Regions from separate parts of the Kitasatospora sp. NPDC098652 genome, predicted to be linked through region 3. Evidence: riboswitches for the same ligand, from Rfam matches in the RefSeq annotation. Region 3 holds a riboswitch; each other region holds the start of a gene.

Region 1 (7,035 bases), on a different contig from region 3:
CACCGGGGTCGAGTGGCTGGACGCCCCCGAGGGCACCCTCGCCTTCCGGCGCGGCTCCTTCGTCTGCACGGTGAACACCACCGGCGAGCCCGTGCGGATACCCGTCCCCGGCCGACTGCTGCTCTCCTCGACCGAACTCGGGACGGACGGCGGCGAGACCGTGCTCGCACCGGACAGCACCGGCTGGTGGGCGGTCTGACGTGGGTGCAATAGGCTCTGGGCCCGTGACTACGGCGCGACTCTCAGACATCGCGGCGCAGGCGGGGGTCAGCGAAGCCACCGTCTCCCGCGTGCTCAACGGCAAGGCGAACGTCTCCGCGGCCACCAGGCAGACCGTCCTGGCGGCGCTCGACGTGCTCGGCTACGAGCGGCCGACCCGGCTGCGCCAGCGCAGTGCGGGCCTGATCGGGCTGATCACACCGGAGTTGAGCAACCCGATCTTCCCCGCGCTGGCCCAGGTGATCGAGCAGGTGCTGAGCCGGCACGGGTTCACCCCGGTGCTGTGCACCCAGACGCCCGGCGGGTCCACCGAGGACGAACTGGTCGAGATGCTGGTCGACCGGGGCGTGGCGGGCATCGTCTTCGTCTCCGGGCTGCACGCCGACTCCACGGCCGACCACGACCGCTACGCCCGGCTGGCCGGGCGCGGGGTGCCGTTCGTGCTGATCAACGGCTACAGCGAGAAGATCGACGCGCCGTTCATCTCGCCGGACGACCGCTCCGCGATGTGGATGGCCGTCCAGCACCTGGCCGAGCTCGGGCACGAGCGGATCGGCCTGGCGGTCGGGCAGCGGCGGTACGTGCCGGTGCTGCGCAAGATCGAGGGCTTCACGGCGGCGATGCGCGAGGTGCTCGGGCTCAGCGGGGAGGAGGCCGAGGACCTCGTCCACCACACGCTGTTCAGCGTGGAGGGCGGGCACGCGGCGGCCGGCGCGCTGCTCGACAAGGGCTGCACGGCGATCGTCTGCGGCAGCGACATGATGGCGCTCGGCGCGATCCGGGCGGTGCGCCAGCGCGGGCTGTCGGTGCCGCAGGACGTGTCGGTGGTCGGCTTCGACGACTCGCCGCTGATCGCCTTCACCGAGCCGCCGTTGACCACCATCCGCCAGCCGGTCGAGGCGATGGCGACGGCGGCGGTGGACGCGCTGCTGGAGGAGGTCGGCGGGAACTCCGCCCAGCGTGGGGAGTTCATGTTCCAGCCGGAGCTGGTGATGCGGGGCTCCACCGGGGCCTGCGCGCGCTGAGAACCGGCCGCGGCCCGGACGGCCGGACGGCCGGACGGCCGGACGGGCCGGGCCGCGCTGGCCGGGCCGGGCGGGTCCGGGCAGAGCGGGCCAACTGACGGGCCCCGGAGGGCGGTTGCTCTCCGGGGCCCGTCGGCGTGCGGTGGCTCGGGGGCGGCCCGGCCCGGCCCGGCCCGCTCCGCTCCGCCCGGCCGGGCCCGGCCCGTGGGCCGGGGTTTGACCATGCGGAATCCGGGCCTGCGGGTACGCCGGAGCCCCGGGAGGAGCGGGTGCGCTCTCCCCGGGGCTCCGGCGTCAGCCGTTGGCGGTCGCTAGGTTCGCGGTCGCTCAGACCCGGCCGGCGAAGTCCGGGGCCCAGTTGGCGATGGTCTGGAGGCGGACGCCCGAGCTCGGGTTGGCGGCCTCGACGTACTGGCCGTTGCCGATGTAGATGGCGACGTGGTAGACGCCGGAGTCCTGGCCGTTGTTGGACCAGAACAGCAGGTCGCCCGGCTGCAGGCTGTCCAGCGAGACGTGGGTGCTGGCGGCGGCCTGGTCGGCGGCGACGCGCGGGATGTTGATGCCGGCGGCGCGCAGCGCGGCCTGGGTCAGGCCGGAGCAGTCCCAGCCGCCGTTGCCGGTGCCGCCGTAGACGTACGCCTGGCCGATCTTCGACTGGGCGAAGGAGACCGCGGCGGCCATGCTGCCGGTGGCGGCCGGGGCCGCGGCCGGGGTCTGCGCCTGGGCGGCCGGCTTCGACGCGGGCTTGGTGGCGGACGGCTTGCTCTGGGCGGTCGGCTTGGCGTTCACGGCACCGCCGTTCGAGGCCTGGCCGGCCTTCTGCGAGCGGTCGAACCAGGTGAAGTCCGAGCCGGACTTGGCGGCGGACTGGTCGTCCTGGGCCGAGGCGCCGTCACCGAAGGTCAGCTGCTCGCCCGGGTAGATGGTGTCCGGGCCCTCGGTCAGGGTGCTGCGGTTGAGGTCGTACAGCCGCTGCCAGCCGCCCTGGATGTTGTGCTTGTCGGCGATCGAGGACAGCCAGTCGCCGTCGACGACGGTGTAGCTGCCGGCCTGGGCCTGCGCCTGGCGCTTCTGGGCCCAGGTGCTGTTGGCGGACTGGGCGGAGGCGGCCGCGGAGTCGCCGGAGGCCTGGGCCTGGTCCTGCGCGGGGGCGGCGGGCTTGGCGGGCTTCGCGGCGGGCTTGCTCGGGGTGGCCGGCTTGGCGGCGGGCTTGGCGGCGGCGGAGCCGGCCGAGGTGTCGACGGTGGGCGCGGCGCCGCCCTTGGTCAGACCGGCCTGGACGGAGCAGACCGGCCAGGCGCCGGGGCCCTGCGAGGCGAGCACCTTCTCGGCGACGGCGATCTGCTGGTCCTTGGTGGCCTGGTTGGCCTGCGGGGCGTAGGCGGTGCCGCCGAACGCGGCCCAGGTGCTGGAGGTGAACTGGAGGCCGCCGTAGAAGCCGTTACCGGTGTTGATGCTCCAGTTGCCGCCGCTCTCGCACTGGGCGACCTTGTCCCAGGTGGCGACGGGGGCGGCGTTCGCGGTGCCGGTGGTGAGGCAGGGGACGGTGAGGCCGACGCCGGCGACGCCGAGGGCGGCGATCACGCGACGGGTGCGGCTGGACAGGCGGTTTCCGTTGGAAGGCAGCATGAAGACGCGGTCCTCTCCCACGCCTGCGAGGTGAGCTGTCGGATTCGGGCTGGAGTTGCCCGGCCGCGCTGTGGGCGCGGCTTCACCCCTAGCCCTGGACGGTTCCGGAGAACGGTCCGGGGCGACTTACCTGTGGTTCCCCCGCTCCTGCCGTGATGCGTTTTCGCGCTGCCAGGACATCCGACGGCAGGACTCGGCGTCGCGGATGAACTGGGTCCGTGTGGTCACGAACGGGGAGCACGTTAAGCAGACTTAAGTGAGAACTGCAAATACCTGTGATGCGCATCACGGTTTAGCGAGAAACGCCGCACGGCCCGTAATTCATGATCGTAAATGATCGTTTTCCGGCAATATCGCAGCGGATTCTGATAACTGGCTCCGCCTCAGGAAAGAGGTGACGGAGCGTTGGAGCGCAAAGGGCGCGCGCCCGGGGTGCGGGGGGAGTGGCCGTGAATCGCGCGCCGGGGAACGCCCTCGCCATCCGTCGGATATTCATCGACAAATGAACCGGAAACGGACATTGCGTCGCATTGTCGGCCCAGCTCACCAGTGGGGTGAATCGGAACGCGCCGAAAGGGTCCGGAACGAAGTCGTTCCGGACCCTTTCGACGGTATGCGTGGTACGGGCCGTACGGGTTCCGCCGGTGGCGGCCGACGGGCGTTCAGCGGGTCGTGCTAGCCCTCCAGGGGCCCTTCGGCGGCCGCGTGGGCCCGCCGGGAACCCTCGGCCCCGACGGTGGCCGCGGCCTCCGCCTCGGCCTCGGCGAGCTCCTCCGCCGTCGGCACCGGCAGGGCGGCCAGGTAGGTGGAGGCGATCAGCTGGCCGACCGTCGGGTAGGCGCCCAGCGGCGCGGCCGACGGGCAGCCGGTCTCCTCGGCGGCCGCGGCGAGCAGCTCCGAGTCCGCCTCCGGACCGATCACGAGCGGGGCCAGGGCCGGGCGCTCGGAGCCGGTCTCCTTGAGGTGGCCGACGGCGGCGGCGACCGAGCCGGGCACGTCCAGCGCGGCGGCGACGACCGGGACGGCCAGTCGGGCGGCCAGCAGCACGCCGGTGATCCCGGCCGCGGCGGCCGCGTCCTCGCCGCCGACGGTGGTCAGGACCACGCCGTCCGCGGCGGTCGCGATGGCGAACAGCCGGGCCCGGTCGGCCCGCGCCAGCCCGGCCTCGGACAGCCGGACGTGGACGGCCTCGGCCAGCAGCGGGTGCGGGCCCAACGCGTCGGTGACGGTCGCGCCGTACTCGGCGGCGACGGCGTGAAGCCCGGTCAGGAAGTCGTGCGGGCCCGGGACCAGCGGCACCACGACGGGCGTCGGCAGTCCGGCCTCGGCGGCCGCCGCCAGCAGCTCCGCGACGGTGTGCTCCTGCGGGTCCGCGGCCCCGGCGTCGGTGGCCGGGAGGTAGCCGACCGCGGCCTGGACGCCGGCGTGCTCGCTGCGGACGATCGAGAGCAGCTCCGCGACGACCGAGCGGGACTCGGGCCCCGCGGTCGCGGGTACGGCGAGCACCAGGGCCGGCGAGCCGGTGCGGATCTCGGGGCGCTCGGGGCGGCGGTGGCGCCCCCGCGCACGGGAGCCTGGAGTGCGGACGGGCAGTGGCGCGCCCGGGATGGCTGCGGTGCTCATGCCGGAGATCGTAGGACATCTGCCCGTCAGGCCTGCAGTCGGCTGCCGTACGGGTTTCGGGTGGTCACGGTGCGGGGGTCGTGTTCATGCCGCTCCGGTCCGGGGCGATTGCCTACAATCCGGACATTCCTCGCCCAAGCCCCGTACGGAGCCCCTCAGTTGCCCTGACGCATCCGGTGGGGCGGCGCGTTGCACCGGTCTGGCGTGAGATGTCTCACAGTCGCCGGGCGGCCTGACGGAGGGTCACGGCGGGGCGACTCCCGGCATTCGAAGATCAACATTCAGCGGGGAACCGCTCACGGCCGGTTATGGACGGACCGTCGATTCAATCGCCTATGTCCGTTTACGTACCGTCAGGAGAAGGGTCCGTGAAGAGTTCGCGGCGACCGTCGAAAAGCCTCGTGCACCTGCAATGTCCCGTGCTGATGCACGTGCACTGCGGCTATCATCGCGTCAAGTGAGGCGTTGTGCCGGGCCGGTACGGGGCCGGTCCGTTCGTTCGGCGGGTGCCGGGGCGCCGCGCTGGACGACAACTCCGGAGCTCTTCGGGAGACTTCTATGCACGACTCGCAGGACACGCACGGCTCCAACCACGCCTACAACGGGATGGCCGCCGCCGAGCTCACGGGGGTGGTCTGGCAGAAGAGCCGGCACAGCAACTCCCAGGGCAACTGCGTCGAGTTCGCGGCCCTGCCGGGCGGCGACGTGGCGATGCGCAACTCGCGCTTCCCGGACGGCCCGGCGCTCATCTACACCCGGGCCGAGATCGCGGCCCTGCTGCTGGGTGCCAAGGACGGGGAGTTCGACCACCTCGCGGTCTGACCGGCCGCTGCTCCACCATCGGGGGGCCGTCGTGGGTGCTGACACCACGACGGCCTTTGTCTTTGTCCGGGGCCGGGGGCGGCGGCCCCGTGCGCTCGTGAGCGGTCCGGTGGCGGACCGTCCGGCGGGGCCTGCCGGGGTGGTGCGGGTGCTGCCGCGGATGCTCCCGCCGGTGCTGCGGGCCCGGAGTCGCGGTACCCGGAGCGGGGAGTCGCCACCGGCGCCGGGGTCGCGGGCCGGCCCGGCGCGGGGGCGGGCCGGAGGGCCCGGGGTGTGGTCCTCCCGGGGCGTTCCTCGGCCGGCCGTGCGCCGTGCGGCGCTAGGGCCTGGCCTGATCCACAAGACGCGCCCTAGGCCGAGCGCCGGTGCCGACCACCGATTTCGACCCGGCCGGCCGGCGCGGTGCCGTCGAGCAGGGTGGCGTCCGGTCCGCTGCCGCAGCCGGTCTCCGCCTCGAACACGGCCCAGACGACCTTGCCGCTGCCCAGTGGGTGCCAGCCCCAGGAACGGCTGAACGACTCCACCAGGTGCAGTCCGCGGCCCGATTCGGCGACGAAGTCCGCCTCCCGCGCCACCGGTCCGGCACTGCTCGGGTCGCTCACCGCGCAGACCACCTGGGGGGAGCGGTGCACCAGGCTTATTCGGATCGGCAGCCGCCCTTCCGGGGTCGGCTGTGTGGGAAAGTCGTACTCGCCCAGGGCGCCGCCCGACGGGTCGGGCCGTGCGCCGATCGCATGCCGGAGCGCGTTGGTCACGAGTTCCGAGGCCACCAGGGCGACGTCGTCGAACAGCTCCATCAGGCCCCAGCGCTGGAGCGAGGTCCGGGCGAAGTCGCGTGCGGATCTCACGGCTTCGAAGCGAGGAGCGAGCGTACAGGTGACCACATGGGGGTCAACTGCCAAAGCCGTACCGGTGCTCATGAAGAGCTCCTCCCATAAGGGGGCGGACACGGCTGGACCCGCCGGGGTCATGCCGGTCACCTCCGACTCGCTCGGCCGCTCGGCCGCCCCCTCGACCAGGCGCGCGCGCACTCGAACGCCCGATGGCGCGGGGGACGCCGTCGGGCCGGTGCACGGAGTCGCGCGTGGGGTCGACGCGGAGCCCGCGGGATTGCCAGGGATGTGCAGGTGCACGTGCACCATGGTGGTGTGCGCTCACTGCAGATGCAAGAGTCGATTCACGTGCAGTCGCACTATTGGCATATGCAAGCGCCGGATGCACGTGCATCCTGGTGTGCGGAGTGCGGAACTGATAGGAACATCCGTCAGTATCGGCACCGTGAGCGCTCAACTGATGGCAGACTGTGCGCTGTTTGCCCTAGGTGGAGGTTTCGACCGCATGACCACAGTTCAGCCGGGCGGCGGCTCGATGGTCCGCCGGATCCTCCTCGGCTCGCAGCTGCGTCGCCTGCGAGAGGCGCGCGGCATCACCCGAGAGGACGCGGGCTACGCGATCCGCGCGTCCGAATCCAAGATCAGTCGCATGGAGCTCGGCCGGGTCAGCTTCAAGGAGCGCGACGTCGCCGACCTGCTGAGTCTCTACGGCGTCGACGACGGCCTGGAGCGGGAGGCCCTGCTGGGCCTGGTCCGCGAGGCCAACAAGTCCGGTTGGTGGCACAGCTTCAACGACGTGCTGCCGGGCTGGTTCCAGACCTACGTCGGCCTGGAGGAGGCCGCCCAGCTGATCCGCACCTACGAGGTGCAGTTCATCCCCGGAC
Region 2 (7,035 bases), on a different contig from region 3:
TACAGCTCGCCCTCGATCGCGGTGTCGACGGACGGGTCGGCCAGCAGCCCCGGGCAGACGTCCGTCCCTCCGCTGTGGTCGATGGAGAAGAAGCGGTAGCCGGGGGCGGTCCGGGCCGGGCCGATCAGGGCGTCGGCGACCTTGTCGTGGAACGGTCCGCCGACCATCGCCTGGCCGTTGAAGAAGATGCGTGCCATCGGTGAACTCCTCAGAAGGGAAAGGCCGTACAAAGAAAAAGACCGTTCCGCACGGCGACGAGAGGACAGGTGGATTCGTCGCCGTACGGAACGGAGCAAAGGGCGGCGGAACTGCTACGACCCGGCAGGCGGCAGCGGTGGCGCCGACGGATAGATTGGTGCTCAGCCCAGCAGGGGAAGCGCGGGGAGGGTCAGGAAGTCCGCGAACTCCTCGGCCAGGGCGACCTGTTCGAAGAGCTGGGCGGCCTCGCGCCAGCGGCCTGCCCGGTAGGCCTCGTCGCCGAACTCGGCACGGAGCTCGGCCAGTTCGGTGGCGACCAGGGTGCGGACCAGCTCGGCGGTGGCCTTCTCGCCGGTGTCGGACAGCACGACCCCGTTGTGGATCCACTGCCAGATCTGCGAGCGCGAGATCTCGGCGGTGGCGGCGTCCTCCATCATGTTGAAGATGCCGACCGCGCCGAGCCCGCGCAGCCAGGCCTCGATGTAGCGGACGCCGACCTGGACGGCGTTGTGCAGCCCGGCCCGGGTGCAGGTGCCTCCGGCGCCGGCGATGTCGAGCAGTTCGGCGGCGGTGACCGGCTCGGCGGGGCCCGGGTTGTCCTTCTGGTTGGGCCGCTCGCCGAGCACCGCGTCGAAGGAGGCCCGGGCGACCGGGACGAGGTCCGGGTGGGCGACCCAGGAGCCGTCGAAGCCGTTGCCGGCCTCGCGGTCCTTGTCCGCCTTGACCTTCTCCAGCGCGGCGGCGTTGACCTCCGGGTCCCTGCGGCTGGGGATGAACGCGGCCATGCCGCCGATCGCGTGGGCGCCGCGCCTGTGGCAGGTCTGCACCAGCAGCCGGGTGTAGGCGGCCATGAACGGCGAGGCCATGGTGACGCTGTTGCGGTCCGGCAGGATGTAGTGCTCGCCGGCGTCGCGGAAGTTCTTGACGATCGAGAAGAGGTAGTCCCAGCGCCCGGCGTTGAGGCCGGCCGCGTGGTCGCGCAGCTCGTACAGGATCTCGTCCATCTCGAAGGCCGCGGTGATGGTCTCGATCAGGACGGTGGCCCGGACGGTGCCGTACGGGATGCCCAACTCGGCCTGGGCGTGGGTGAACACGTCGTTCCAGAGCCGGGCCTCGAGGTGGCTCTCGGTCTTCGGCAGGTAGAAGTACGGGCCGGAGTTGGGGTCCTCGGCGCCCTTGGCGATGAGCCGGGCGGCGTTGTGGAAGAAGTACAGGCCGAAGTCGACGAACGCGCCGGCCACCGGGACGCCGTCGACCAGCAGGTGGTTCTCGTCCAGGTGCCAGCCGCGCGGGCGGACCACGACGGTGGCGAGTTCGGCGGCGGGCTTGAGAGTGTAGGCCTTGCCGGCCGAGCTGGTGAAGTCGATCCGGCCCTCGAAGGCGTCGATCAGGTTGACCTGCCCGCTGACCACGTTCTCCCAGGTCGGGGAGGTGGCGTCCTCGAAGTCGGCGAGCCAGATCTTCGCCCCGGAGTTGAGCGCGTTGATGACCATCTTGCGGTCGGTGGGCCCGGTGATCTCGACCCGGCGGTCCCGGAGGGCGCGCGGCGCCTCGGCGACCTTCCAGTCGCCGGCCCGGACGTCGGCGGTCTCGGGAAGGAAGTCCAGTGTGCCGGTGCGGGCGATCTCGGCCCGTCGGCTCTTCCGCCTCGCCAGGAGCTCCTGTCGACGACCCTCGAAGGCGCGATGGAGGCCCACGACGAAGGCGACCGCCTCCGGGGTGAGCACCTCCTCGGCCCGATGGACGCGCGGTCCGGCGACAGTGACGACCGGAGCGGCGGGGGAGGCGCCGACGGGCCCCTGATCTGCAGCCATGAGCAGGACACTCCTAAGACGGTTGAGCCTGGCGAAGGGAGCTCCGGTGGGAACTTCCTCGGGTACTTCCTCGATCGTTACCCGCCTGTCGGCGGATTCGATTCTGTAAGGTGGAGACTAGTTTCCGCGATACAGAATTTCAACGGTTTGTTGACGAGGTCGCCGGGACTCTACTCCTCCCCGACAGCGAAGGGAACGCCGGTGGTTGCGACCCCCGACACAGCATCGACGACAGGCGCCGACCGCGCGAGCGGCGGCGTGCAGTCCGTCGAGCGCGCCTTCCAACTCCTGGAGGCGCTGGCCGACTCGAGTGGCGTGGCCACCCTCAGCGAGCTCTCCACCAGCTCCGGCCTCCCGATGCCGACCATCCACCGACTGGTTCGTACCCTCGTCCAGCAGGGCTATGTCCGCCAGGACACCGCCCGGCGCTACACCCTCGGCCCCCGGCTGATCCGGCTCGGCGAGACGGCCGGCCGACTGCTCGGCAGCTGGGCCCGCCCGTACCTGGCCGAGCTCATGGAGGCCACCGGCGAGACCGCCAACCTGGCGGTGCTGGAGGGCGGCGAGGTGGTGTACGTCGGACAGGTGCAGTCGCGGCGCTCCATGCGGATGTTCACCGAGGTCGGCCGACGGGTGCAGCCGCACTGCACCGGCGTCGGCAAGGCGCTGCTCGCCCAGCTCCCCGAGGACGAGGCGCGTGCGGTCCTGGGCCCCAACCCGCTGCCCGCGCACACCGAGTACACCCTCACCGACCCGCAGGCGCTGATGGACCAGCTCGCCGAGGCGCGCGAGCGCGGGTACGTGGTCGACGACCAGGAGCAGGAGATCGGCGTCCGCTGCATCGCCCTCGCCGTCCCGGGCGCCCCCACGCCCACCGCGCTCTCGGTGTCCGGCCCGGAGGCTCGAATCCGAGCACTGGAGGAACAGGCGGGGGCGTCCGCACTGGTACCGGTGATGCACCAGATCGCGGCCCGGCTCGGGCAGGTCCTGGCACCCTGACGACCAGTCAACAGCCGTCCTCGACAAGAGCGATCGGGCCGATGACGGCGCCCCGCCGTTCGAGTGGCGGTGGGCGAGTTGTGGCGCCGCCGCGTCGGCGGCTCGGACACCCTGGGGCGGACGCGGCCCGCGACGGCGCGGGCCGCCGGAGCACGGGAACAGGGTGAACGGCGTGGCACAGCACGGAGTACGGGGCGGCGCGGGGCGCAGGGGGTTCGGCCGGATCGGCCTGATCGGCCGAGCCGGATGGGTCGGCCGGGTCGGATGGGGCGCGGCGGTGACGGCGGGCTGCGCGGCAGCCGCACTGGCCGCCGGCCCGTCCTGGGCGGTGCGGCACCCGGTGCCACGCCCGGACCTGGGGGTCGTCGCGCCGGGTGCGGCCGAGGCGTCCACACTGCCGGCCGTGGTGGCCAAGCCGTCCGCATCGCACCTGGAGGTGGTCCGGATCGACCCGGACCCGGCGTCGCCCGGCGGCACCACCACCATTCACGCCTTCGTCGCCAACGCGGGCCCGGACACCACCGCGTCCCCGTTCACGGTGACGGTCACCCTCCCGGACGGGGTGAGCGCGGACCCCCCGTTCTACCCCACGGACTGCAAGGTCGTCGCACGCGGCAGGCAGGTGCGCTGCGTCTTCGGCTCCGGGTTGAAGGAGGGGCGCAGCGCGACCGCCCTCGTCCCGGTCCTGCTCTCCCCCGATCTGCCGCTCGGGGTCCTGGTGGGCGGCTCGGTCGAGGTGCGCAGCGCGGACGACCCGGGCGGCATCCGCCACCGGGAGCCGTTCGACATCCGGGTCGTCGAGACGACCGAGGGCTGACGGCCGGATCGCCCCACCGGTCACCGGCCGCCGGTGAGCGGCTGCCGGATCCCGGTGACGGGTGGGGCGGGCTCGTGGTTACCGGTGGACGTGGTCACCGGTACAGGTGGTCACCGGTGGACGTGGTCACCGGTACAAGTGGTTACCGGTAGACGCGGTCACCGGTAGACGCGGACGTAGTCGGCGGCCATGGTGATCGGGGCGTTCCCCTGCGGCGCCGGGTGGTACTTGCCGGCGCTCACCGAGAGGTTGAGGATCAGGTACGCCGAGAAGTTGGCCCCGACGCCCTTGCCGTCCGAGAACACCTTGACGCCGTTGACGTACCAGTCGACCGAGTTGGCGCCGTAGTAGGTGCCGATGGTCACCCACTGGTCGGCGGCGACGGCGCTCGCATCGGTGTAGTAGTCGGGGTTGCCGGGGTTGACGTGGTTGGTCAGCTCCAGCAGGTTCGGGTTGTCGGGGTGGTACTCGAAGGAGTCGATCTCCCCGTTGCCGTTCTTCCAGGTCCACAGGGCGGGCCAGGCGCCGGTGCCGGCGGGCAGCTTGACCCGGGTCTCGGCGTAGTCGCCGGTCTTGACCTGGAAGCCCTCGGCGGAGCCCTCGGTGGTCAGGAAGCCGGTGTTCCAGGACTGCTTGCCGTTCTCCAGGGTGGGGCCGCCCGGGGTGGCGGTGAACGTGGCGACGCCGTTCCCGACGGTGACGTTGTTCTTGTTCAGCCAGTCGAGCTTGTTGTCGTCCGGGTTGTGGTTCCCGTACTTGTACGAGGTGCTCTTGTCACCGACCCAGCGCTGGCCCCAGTTGATCGGGCCGTTGAACTCGTCGGACCAGGTCAGCGACTTGCCCGCGATCGGGGAGGACGGCGCCGGGGTCGTCGGGGTGGCCGTGGCGGTCGGGGTGCTGGTCGGGGCCGGGGCCGGGGTCTGGGTCGGGGTCGCGGTGGGGGTCGCCGTGGGGGTCGCGGTCGGCTTCGCCGTGGGGGTCGCGGTGGGGGTCGCGGTGGGGGTCGCCGTCGGGGAGGGGGCCGGCGTGGGCGTACCCGTGGCCGAGACCACCAGCTGCTGCGAGGGCAGGTTGTGCCACGCGCCGCCGAGGTCCTGCCAGAAGCCGAACTGGGTGTACGTCCCGGCGGCCAGGGTGCGGGCGGCGCTGGTGTAGTTGAATCCGCCGGGGCAGATCTGCACGTTGCTCGCGTTGCCCGGGAAGTCCAGGTTGGTGCCGCGCGCGTCACGGACGCCGACGCCGACGGTCCTGGCGGTGAAGCAGGACGAGGAGTGCAGGGCCAGCGAGGCGGTGCCGGCCTTGCCGGCGACCATGGTGGCGGGGGCGAGCCGGTCCTGGGTGACGGTCGGGCCGGTGGCGGCCTGGGCGCCGGAGACGGACGGCAGGCCGAGCAGGCCGGCACCGGTGATGGCGAGCGCCCCGGTCGTGGCGAGGGCGGCGTTGCGGCCACGGTGGGACGGACGGGCGTGGCGGGGCGCGCGACGGCGCCGGGCAGGCTGGTGCATGGGGATCCTCTGCGACGCCTGCGAGGTGAGCTGTCGGATTCGGGCTGCAGTTGCCCGGCCGCCTGTGGAGCGGCTTCACCCCTAGCCGCGACCCGCACGCTGGTGCGTACGGGCCGGGCGCTGACCTTGGTTCCCCCGCTCCCGTCCGCTGTGGTGCTCGGGTACTCGCCGGCGGGTGGACGGGACTCGGCGTCCCGGCGGCGGGGTCCGCGACGGCGGACGACGACTGCAGGCTAGGCAGGCCGTCCGTGGACGGACAACCTGATCAAGCCGGTTGTCGCACAGCTCACAGTGGTGTCGATCAACGACGCTGCGTGGTGGCCGAGTTGATCACCGGAGTCGACGCCGCCCGGTTCCCCCGTCCGGCCCGCCCGCACTGCCGGCCGCACTGCCCGCCGCACACGGTGCGCGGTACGACGGTGCCGGACCGTACCGTGACCGCCGAACCGTGACATCCGTGGCGTGGAGCCGCCCGTATCCGCCCGGTCGGATAAATTGGAGCCCTGGGATTTTCCACGGTGCACAAGAGCACCGACCAGAGCCGTACGACCCGTCCCCCGTTCCGGAGAAGAGGTTCCGCCCCACCATGACCGCGCCCGCGCCCCTGCCCGCCTTCGCCGGCCGCACCTACGTCTTCCGGGCCGACAACGGCGCGGCCTTCCGCAACTCCTACTCGGCCGACGGCACCCGGCTGCGCTGGGAGGGCCTCGGTGAGTCGGCGGGCCAGTGGGAGGACGTGCGGCTGCACGTCGCCGAGGTCGCACCGGAGATCTACTTCGTCAGCTGGACGGAACAGAGCGGGATCACCGTCAGCCACGTGATGGACCTCAACGCGCTGACCGTACGGGCCTTCTGGACCTTCGAGGGCGAGGGCGGCCGGGTCGGCCAGTTGCACACCGGGACGCTGGAGCGGGTCGCCTGACCGGCGCCGGAACGGACCGACCCCCCGGGAGCCGCGGCTTCCGGGGGGTCGGTGTGTTCCGTGTGTGTTCTGCCCTGTTCCGTGTGTTCTGCGTGTCCTGTGCGTTCCGCGGGCGGCGCCGTCAGACGGTCTGGCCCGGGTGGCCCGGCTGGTTCGGGACCTTGAGGTGCTGGGACAGCCACTCCAGCGAGGACGGCAGCAGGGCGCTCCAGGTCTCGAAGTTGTGGCCGCCGTTCTCGAGCATGCTGTAGGAGACCTTCATCGGGCTCTTCGCGGCGTCGATGAACGCCTCGGTGTCCTGCTTGTAGTTGCCGTCGCCCTTCTTGGTGCCGGCCAGCAGCACGGAGACGTTCGGCTGCGGCAGGTTCTTCAACCGCCACATCAGGTCGGCCTCGTTGCGGCGCTGCTTGCTGCCGCCGAAGAGGTCGCCGGTGGTCGGGTCGTCGGCCGCCTCGTAGTACCCGGAGAGGGACACGGCGGTCGGGAAGACGTCCGGGTGGCGCATGGCCAGCTTGAGCGCGCAGTAGCCGCCGGTGGAGTTGCCCATGAAGGCCCAGGCCTGCGGGTCGGTCGAGACCCGGTAGCTGGCCTGGATCGCCGACGGGACGTCCTTGGTGAAGTACGTGTCGGACTGGGCGCCGCCGGGGATGTCCTCGCACTCGGTGTCCTGCGGCAGCGCGGGCGAGGGGCGCATCAGGACCATGACGGTCGGCTGCATCCGGCCCTCCTGCAGCAGCTTGAGCGCGGCGCCCGGGTAGTTGAAGCGGGTGATCAGGTTCT
Region 3 (7,035 bases):
TGGTGGTCTTGCCGTGCGGGGCGAGCACGACGCCGGCCTTGGCGCACCAGTCGGCCATGGTACGGACGTTGTGGTCGAGCGCGGCTCCGTCGAGGGTGAGCAGCGGGGTGCCGAGGGAGGAGAGGGTCGGTCCGGTGGCGAGCCAGTCGCGGACGGTCCGGCCCCAACTCTCCGGCGGGGCGGCCTTGAACCGCCAGTCGAGGGTCTCGTCGGCCAGCGCCGCGACCGCCCCCTCGGCGATGCCGGGCCCGTCCGCGCCGCTCGCGAAGGTGCCGCTGCTCGCGAAGGTGCCCCTGCTCGCGGAGGTGCCACTGCCCGCGAAGGTCTGCTCCACCGTCTTCCTCCATCCGCCATGTTGCAACATGTGCAACGAGGGTTGCACATGCTGGCAACACGGTTCTAGCATCGGCGCCGGATCACGGTCAACGGAGGTCGAACCCCACCGCCCAAGGTCGACACACCGCCGCCGCAGACGAGGAGCCCAGCAGATGCCGCCACAGGACCACCCGGGGCCCGACCGCCCCGGCCCTCCCCCGACGGCCGTGTGCGTGGGCGAGTCGATGGCTGTGCTCCTGCCCGACCGCCCCGGCCCGCTGGAGTCGGTGGACACCTTCCGGCTGTCCGTCGGCGGCGCCGAGTCCAACGTGGCCGGGGCCCTGGCCGCGCTCGGCGTGCCGACCGCCTGGATCAGCCGGGTCGGCGACGACGGCTTCGGCCGCCGCCTGCTCGCCGAGCTCGCCGCCCGCGGCGTGGACGTCTCCGGCGTCGCCGTCGACCCGCACCGCCCGACCGGCCTCTACCTCAAGGAGGTCGGCGGCACCACCGGCCACCGGCACGACCTCGGCCCCGGCCGCAGCCGGCTGCACTACCATCGGCGCGGCTCCGCGGCCGCCGCCCTCTCCCCCGCACTGCTCACCGACCCGGCCGCCGCCGGCCTGCTGACCGACGCCCGCCTGCTGCACCTGTCCGGCATCACCGCCGCGCTCTCCGACGACTGCCTCGCCCTGCTGCGCGCCCTGCTCGCCGACCGCCGCCCCGGGCGGCTGGTCAGCTTCGACCTCAACTGGCGCCCCGCGCTCTGGCGGGACCGCGACCCGGCCGTACTGCCGCCGCTGCTGGACGCCGCCGACCTGCTGCTGCTCGGCGCCGACGAGGCCCAGGCCGCCTTCGGCACCGACGAGCCCGCCGCACTGCGCCGCCGCTTCCCCTCGCCCGCCACCGTGGTGGTCAAGGACGCCGCCCGGCTGGTCACCGCCCTGGAGCGGGACGGCACCGCCGCCGCCGAACCGGCCCTGACCGTCGAGGTGGTGGAGGCGACCGGCGCGGGCGACGCCTTCGCGGCCGGCTACCTGGCCGGCACCCTCCGCGCCCTGGACCAGCGCCGACGGCTGCGGCTGGGCCACCTGAGCGCGGCCTGCGCGCTGACCGCGCACGGCGACCAGGCCGAGCTGCCGCCCGCCCCGGTGCTGACCGCGCTGCTCGACGCCTCCCCCGCCGACTGGGCCGCCACCCGGGTCAGCGCCGAGGGCATCGACTCCCCGGCCCTACCCGCCGCCCGCCGCTGGCTTCGGACCGGGGCTCAGCCGCCGGTAAGGACACCGGCCCAGACGGCGGCCGGGGCACACGCCGACCGGGCCCGGGCACAATGAGCACCGACCCCCGCCACCCGACCGGAGCACGAGCCCGATGAGTCAGACCGTCACCCGCGCCCTGCGCATCCTCGCCGAACTCGGCGAGGGCGAACGCTCCCTCGACCAGTTGGCCGAGGTCCTCGGCGTGCACAAGACCACCGTGCTCCGGCTGCTCCAGAGCCTGGAGGAGGAACGGTTCGTCTACCGCGACGCGGCCTACCGCTACCACCTCGGCGCCGGCCTGTTCGCCCTGTCCGGCCTCGCCCTGGAGCAGCGCGGCGTCCGCCGGATCGCCGCCCCGCACCTCGCCGAGCTGAACTCCGCCACCGGCCAGACCGTGCACCTGGCGGCCTACGAGGGCGGCGAGGTGGTCTACATCGACAAGTTCGACTCCCGGCACCCGGTCAGGATGTACTCCCGGATCGGCCTGCGCGCCGCCCTGCACAGCGCCGCCGTCTCCAAGGTCCTGCTGGCCGACCTCCCGCTGCCCGTGCGCCGCCGGGTGGTGGCCGGAATCGACTTCACCCCGCACACCGAACGCACCCTCACCACGCCCGAGGCGCTGCTCGCCGAGCTGGAGAAGGTCGCCGCCCAGGGCTGGGCGCAGGACCACGCCGAGCACGAGGCCTTCATCAACTGCGTCGCCGCCCCGATCCGGGACGCCAGCGGCCGGGTGGTCGCCGCCGCCTCCATCTCCGTCCCGGACGTCGTCCTCCCGTACGAGCAGGTGCTGGACCTGCTCCCGCAGCTGCTCGCGACGGCCCGGGCCGTGTCGGCCGACTGCGGCTGCCCCGACCACAATTGACGAACCGCCCCGACCACAACTGACTAACCGTCAGCGAACCTTCACCACCGCAAGGAGCCCCGACCCCGATGTCCTCCGACAAGATCGAGATCCGCACCGACGGCGCCCCGGCCCCCGCCTGGATGTTCTCCCAGGGCGTCCGCAAGGGCCCGATCCTCCAGGTCTCCGGCCAGGGCCCGCAGGATCCGGCGACCGGCGAGTACCTCCACCACGGCGATGTGAAGGCGCAGACCCGCCGCACCCTGGAGAACGTCAAGGCCATCGTCGAGGCCGGCGGCGCCACCATCGAGGACGTGGTGATGTTCCGCGTCTACCTCACCAAGCGCGCCGACTTCCCGCTGATGAACGAGGTCTACGCCGAGTTCATCGAGGAGAACGTCAAGCCCGGCGGGGTGAAGCCGTGCCGCACCACGATCTTCGTCGAACTGCCGCAGGAGCCGATGCTGGTGGAGATCGACGCCCAGGCCGTCGTCGCCTGACCCGCCGCCACGACGCCCCGAGGGTCCGGACGCCACCACGCGCCCGGACCCTCGCCACATCTCCGTCCCCCTTCACGCCTGCACGGCCCCACGCGCCCACTTGCCACACCTCCAGAGGGACATTAGGTTAGGCTCACCTAACCAACAGGAGGTCCGTCCATGAGCCTCACCGCCGGCGACGCCGAGGTGCCCGAGCCCACCACCGCCGAACGGGTCCGCAGCCTGCTCAGCGCGACCTCCTCGCTCACCGTCCGCGCCCTCGGCGAGCACCACGACCTGGACACCCCGGTCTCCGTCCACGGCTCCCGACTGCGCCTGCGCGCCCCGCTGGACGCCCCGCTCGTCGCGGCCCTCGCCAGCGCCACCGCCACCGACGGCCTGGCCGTCGTGCTCGACGTCACCGACGTCTCCCCCGTGGCGGTCCGCGACCGCATCCGGGCCCGGCTCACCCTGGCCGGCCGGCTGCACCTGGCCCACCTCGCCGACGACGGCCTCAGCGTCCACCTCCGGGTCGACGTCGCCCACGCCGTCCTCGCCACCCCGTACGGCACCGGCGCGCTCACCGCCGCCGACCTCGCCCTCGCCGCCCCGGACCCATTGGCCCGGCACGAGGCCGCCCTGCTCACCCACCTGGCCGACGACCACGCCGACGCCCTCGACCTGCTCACCCGGCTGCTCGACCCGGCGCTGCTCACCCACGGCCCGGACATCCGCCCGCTCGCCCTGGACCGCCACGGCCTGGTGCTGCGCCTGGACCACTCGCACGGCCACCGCGACGTCCGCCTGGTCTTCCCCGAACCCGCCCGCGACACCGAGGACTTCGGCCACCGGATGCACGAGCTGCTGACCGCCGCCGAACACGACCTCCCGGCCCGCCGGAACTGACCTCCGCCCGCCCCAACTCGCCCCCCGAGCCGGGAAACGGCAGCGGCCGGCCCGGCCGTACGAGAGTTGTCCCGTACGGCCGGGCCGGCCTTGGGCGTGTCCCGCGCCCAGGTCCACTGGTGCGGCGATCACCCGGTCGAGCGGTCACCCGACATGACCATCCCGGGCGGTCGATTCGCCCCGCATCAGCGGTGGTTCACACGTCCCTGCGGAAGGACCCAAAGGGTCAGAGCGCGACGCCGTGCGCCCGCAGGTAGGCGACCGGGTCGATGTCCGAGCCGTACTCCGGACCGGTACGGATCTCGAAGTGCAGGTGCGGGCCGGTCACGTTGCCGGTCGCACCGGAGAGGCCGAGCTGCTGACCGACGGTGACGGTCTGACCGATGCTCACGCCGATCGAGGACAGGTGCGCGTACTGGGCGTACTTGCCGTCGGCGAGCTTGATCTCGACCTCGTTGCCGTACGCGCCGCCATTGCCGGCCTTCACCACGACACCGTTGGCGACGGCGCGCAGCGGGGTGCCGGTGGCGGCGACGAAGTCCTGGCCGGTGTGGTGGCCGGAGGCCCACATCGAGCCGGCCACGCCGTAGGCCTCACCCAGCACCGGGTTGGCGAGCGGGGCGACGTAGCCCGAGGTGGCGGCGACCGGGGCGGCGGTGACGGCCTGGGCCGGGGCGGCGGTCTGAACCTGGGTCTGCAGCTGGGCGCCGGGCTTGGCGGCCTCGGTCCGGACCTGCACCTGGGTGTCCGCAGCGGCGGAGGTGTCCTGGCCGGCCGGAGCAGCGGGCTTCGCCGGAGCGGCGGGCTTCGCCGGAGCGGCGGGCTTGGCCGGAGCGGCGGGCTTCGCGGCGTCAGCGGCGTGACCGGCGAGGGTCAGCTGCTGACCGGGGAAGATCAGGTTCGGGTTGGCACCGACCACCGAGCGGTTCTGCTCGTACAGCGCCTGCCAGCCGCCCTCGACGTGCTTGACGTCGGCGATCTTCGACAGGGAGTCACCGCTGACGACGCGGTAGCTCTGCTGGGCGGCCGGGGCGGCAGCCGGAGCGGCGGCCTCGGAGGCGGCCGGAGCGGTGGTGGCCGCCGGGGTGGTGTGCGCCTGGGCGCTGATCGCGGTCACGAGCGGCAGGACGAACGAGGCGCCGGTGACGGCGGTGGCGATGCCGATGCGGGCGGCACGGGGCAGGGCGATACGACGAGCCTGTGCAGGCATGGAATTTTCCTCTCCGACGCCTGCGAGGTGAGCTGTCGGGTTCGGGCTGGAGTTGCCCGGCCGCATGCGCGGCTTCACCCCAAGCCGGCCCTGGTGGTCCGCGCCCGAAAAGGCGCGAACTCCGGTCCGGCGACTTACCTGTGGGTCCCCCGCTCCTGCCGTACAGAGTTCGGTGCGAGCCACCGGGCAGCGGCAGGACTCGGCGTTCCACCCGGTGGATCCGTCCGGACTGGCCGGGCGGTCGCTGAACTAAAACTCATCCGTTCGGGTGAAGCAATGTCGATCTCTTGAATCGGCAACAAACCGCACCACCCCTGTCACCCTCCGAATGGTCCCCTACACGGTCAGTGCACGATCCATTCACCCGGCGCCACTGATCCACCACCCTGCGCCGCGGGCACCACCCCCGTGCGACCGTCCGTTCACGCACCGCCACCGACCGACACACCACCCGGTGACCCTTGTCACGTGCGCCCCGGCGGGCGCAGGATTCGGCCCGTGGCCACCTCTCAAGCCGGCACTCTGCGCCTGGGCACCGCGCAGGGCCGCTGGGTACTCCTCGCGACCGTGCTCGGCTCCAGCATGGCGATGCTCGACGGCACCGTCGTCAACGTCGCCCTGCCCCGGATCGGCGCCGACCTCGGCGCCTCCCTCGCCTCCCTGCAATGGACCCTGAACGCCTATCTGCTCACCCTGGCCGGTCTGATCCTGCTCGGCGGCGCCCTCGGCGACCGCTACGGACGGCGCCGGGTCTTCCTGATCGGCGTGGTCTGGTTCGCCGTCGCCTCCGCGGCCTGCGCCGCGGCCCCGACCATCCACGTGCTGATCGCCGCCCGCGCCGTCCAGGGCATCGGCGGGGCGCTGCTCACCCCGGGCTCGCTCGCCATGCTCCAGGCGGTCTTCCACCCGGACGACCGCTCGGCGGCGGTCGGCCTCTGGTCCGGCCTGGGCGGGGTGTCGGCGGCCGTCGGCCCCTTCCTCGGCGGCTGGCTGGTGGACGGCCCCGGCTGGCGCTGGATCTTCCTGCTGAACCTGCCGCTGGCCGCCGCCGTGATCGCGGTGACCTCCCGTTACGTCCCGGAGAGCCGGGACGAGTCCGCCGCCGGCCGCTTCGACGTGCCCGGCGCCCTGCTCGCCGCCCTCGCGCTCGGCGCCGTCACCTACGCGCTCACCGCCGCCGGGGAGGGACTGTCCCCCGCGGTCTGGGTCACCGGTGCGCTCGGGCTGCTGCTGGCCGCCGCCTTCGTGGCCGTCGAGCGGCGCGCACCCGACCCGATGCTGCCGCTCGGACTGTTCTCCTCCCGGCTGTTCACCGCCGTGAACCTGGTCACCCTCTGCGTCTACGCGGCGTTCAGCGGGGTCTTCTTCCTCCTGGTGGTGCAGTTGCAGATCGTCTCGGGCTTCTCCCCGCTGGTCTCCGGCTTCGCCCTGGTGCCGATCACGCTGCTGATGCTGACCCTGTCCGCGCGCGCCGGGCGGCTCGGCAAGCGGATCGGCCCGCGCGTCCCGCTCACCGTCGGCCCGCTGCTGTGCGCCGCCGGGGTCCTGCTGATGCTGCGCACCGGCCCCGGCTCCTCCTACTGGGCGGACGTACTGCCCGCCGTCGCGGTGATGGGCTCCGGGATGACGCTGCTGGTCGCACCGCTGACCGCCACCGTGCTGGCCGCCGTCGAGGTGCGGCACGCGGGCATCGCCAGCGGCGTCAACAACGCCGCCGCCCGCGCGGCCGGCCTGCTCGCGGTGGCCGCCCTGCCGGCCCTGGCCGGACTGAGCGGCGACGCCTACCGGGTGCCGTCCGCGGTGGACTCCGCCTTCCACACCGCGATGCTGATCTGCGCGGGCCTGCTGGCCGCCGGCGGGCTGATCGCCTTCGCCACCGTCCGGGGCAACGTGCTGGCGCCGGAGGAGGAGCGCCCGGTGGCCGAGCCGAACTGCGACTGGCCCTGCGCCACCACCACCCCGCCGCTCGACCCGGGCCGCCCCCGGACGCACGAGGGCCCCGCCACCGGAACGGCGGCAGGGCCC

Evidence for each region. A riboswitch is a leader RNA that binds a small molecule or an ion and turns the genes downstream of it on or off. The one in region 3 is predicted to bind cyclic di-AMP.
Region 1: another riboswitch for cyclic di-AMP. It lies ahead of ACIQWA_RS32580 (transglycosylase family protein); the one in region 3 lies ahead of ACIQWA_RS38220 (peptidoglycan DD-metalloendopeptidase family protein).
Region 2: another riboswitch for cyclic di-AMP. It lies ahead of ACIQWA_RS04300 (hypothetical protein); the one in region 3 lies ahead of ACIQWA_RS38220 (peptidoglycan DD-metalloendopeptidase family protein).

The regions. Positions count from the first base shown of each region.
Region 1 covers NZ_JBIWAQ010000020.1:151,129-158,163, forward strand. Annotated here, with positions in the region: gene ACIQWA_RS32570 (glycoside hydrolase family 13 protein) at 1-199, shown strand, start outside; gene ACIQWA_RS32575 (LacI family DNA-binding transcriptional regulator) at 225-1,244, shown strand; gene ACIQWA_RS32580 (transglycosylase family protein) at 1,572-2,873, opposite strand; cyclic di-AMP (ydaO/yuaA leader) riboswitch at 2,881-3,043, opposite strand; gene ACIQWA_RS32585 (hypothetical protein) at 3,549-4,496, opposite strand; gene ACIQWA_RS32590 (DUF397 domain-containing protein) at 5,055-5,318, shown strand; gene ACIQWA_RS32595 (ATP-binding protein) at 5,669-6,238, opposite strand; gene ACIQWA_RS32600 (helix-turn-helix transcriptional regulator) at 6,657-7,035, shown strand, end outside.
Region 2 covers NZ_JBIWAQ010000002.1:41,973-49,007, forward strand. Annotated here, with positions in the region: gene ACIQWA_RS04280 (gamma-glutamylcyclotransferase) at 1-197, opposite strand, end outside; gene aceB (malate synthase A) at 360-2,012, opposite strand; gene ACIQWA_RS04290 (IclR family transcriptional regulator) at 2,214-3,011, shown strand; gene ACIQWA_RS04295 (hypothetical protein) at 3,184-3,828, shown strand; gene ACIQWA_RS04300 (hypothetical protein) at 3,987-5,333, opposite strand; cyclic di-AMP (ydaO/yuaA leader) riboswitch at 5,336-5,499, opposite strand; gene ACIQWA_RS04305 (MoaF-related domain-containing protein) at 5,920-6,255, shown strand; gene ACIQWA_RS04310 (alpha/beta hydrolase-fold protein) at 6,377-7,035, opposite strand, start outside.
Region 3 covers NZ_JBIWAQ010000034.1:35,759-42,793, reverse strand. Annotated here, with positions in the region: gene ACIQWA_RS38245 (alanine racemase) at 1-334, opposite strand, end outside; gene ACIQWA_RS38240 (sugar kinase) at 561-1,649, shown strand; gene ACIQWA_RS38235 (IclR family transcriptional regulator) at 1,687-2,436, shown strand; gene ACIQWA_RS38230 (RidA family protein) at 2,505-2,915, shown strand; gene ACIQWA_RS38225 (DUF2470 domain-containing protein) at 3,075-3,800, shown strand; gene ACIQWA_RS38220 (peptidoglycan DD-metalloendopeptidase family protein) at 4,027-5,010, opposite strand; cyclic di-AMP (ydaO/yuaA leader) riboswitch at 5,013-5,195, opposite strand; gene ACIQWA_RS38215 (MFS transporter) at 5,593-7,035, shown strand, end outside.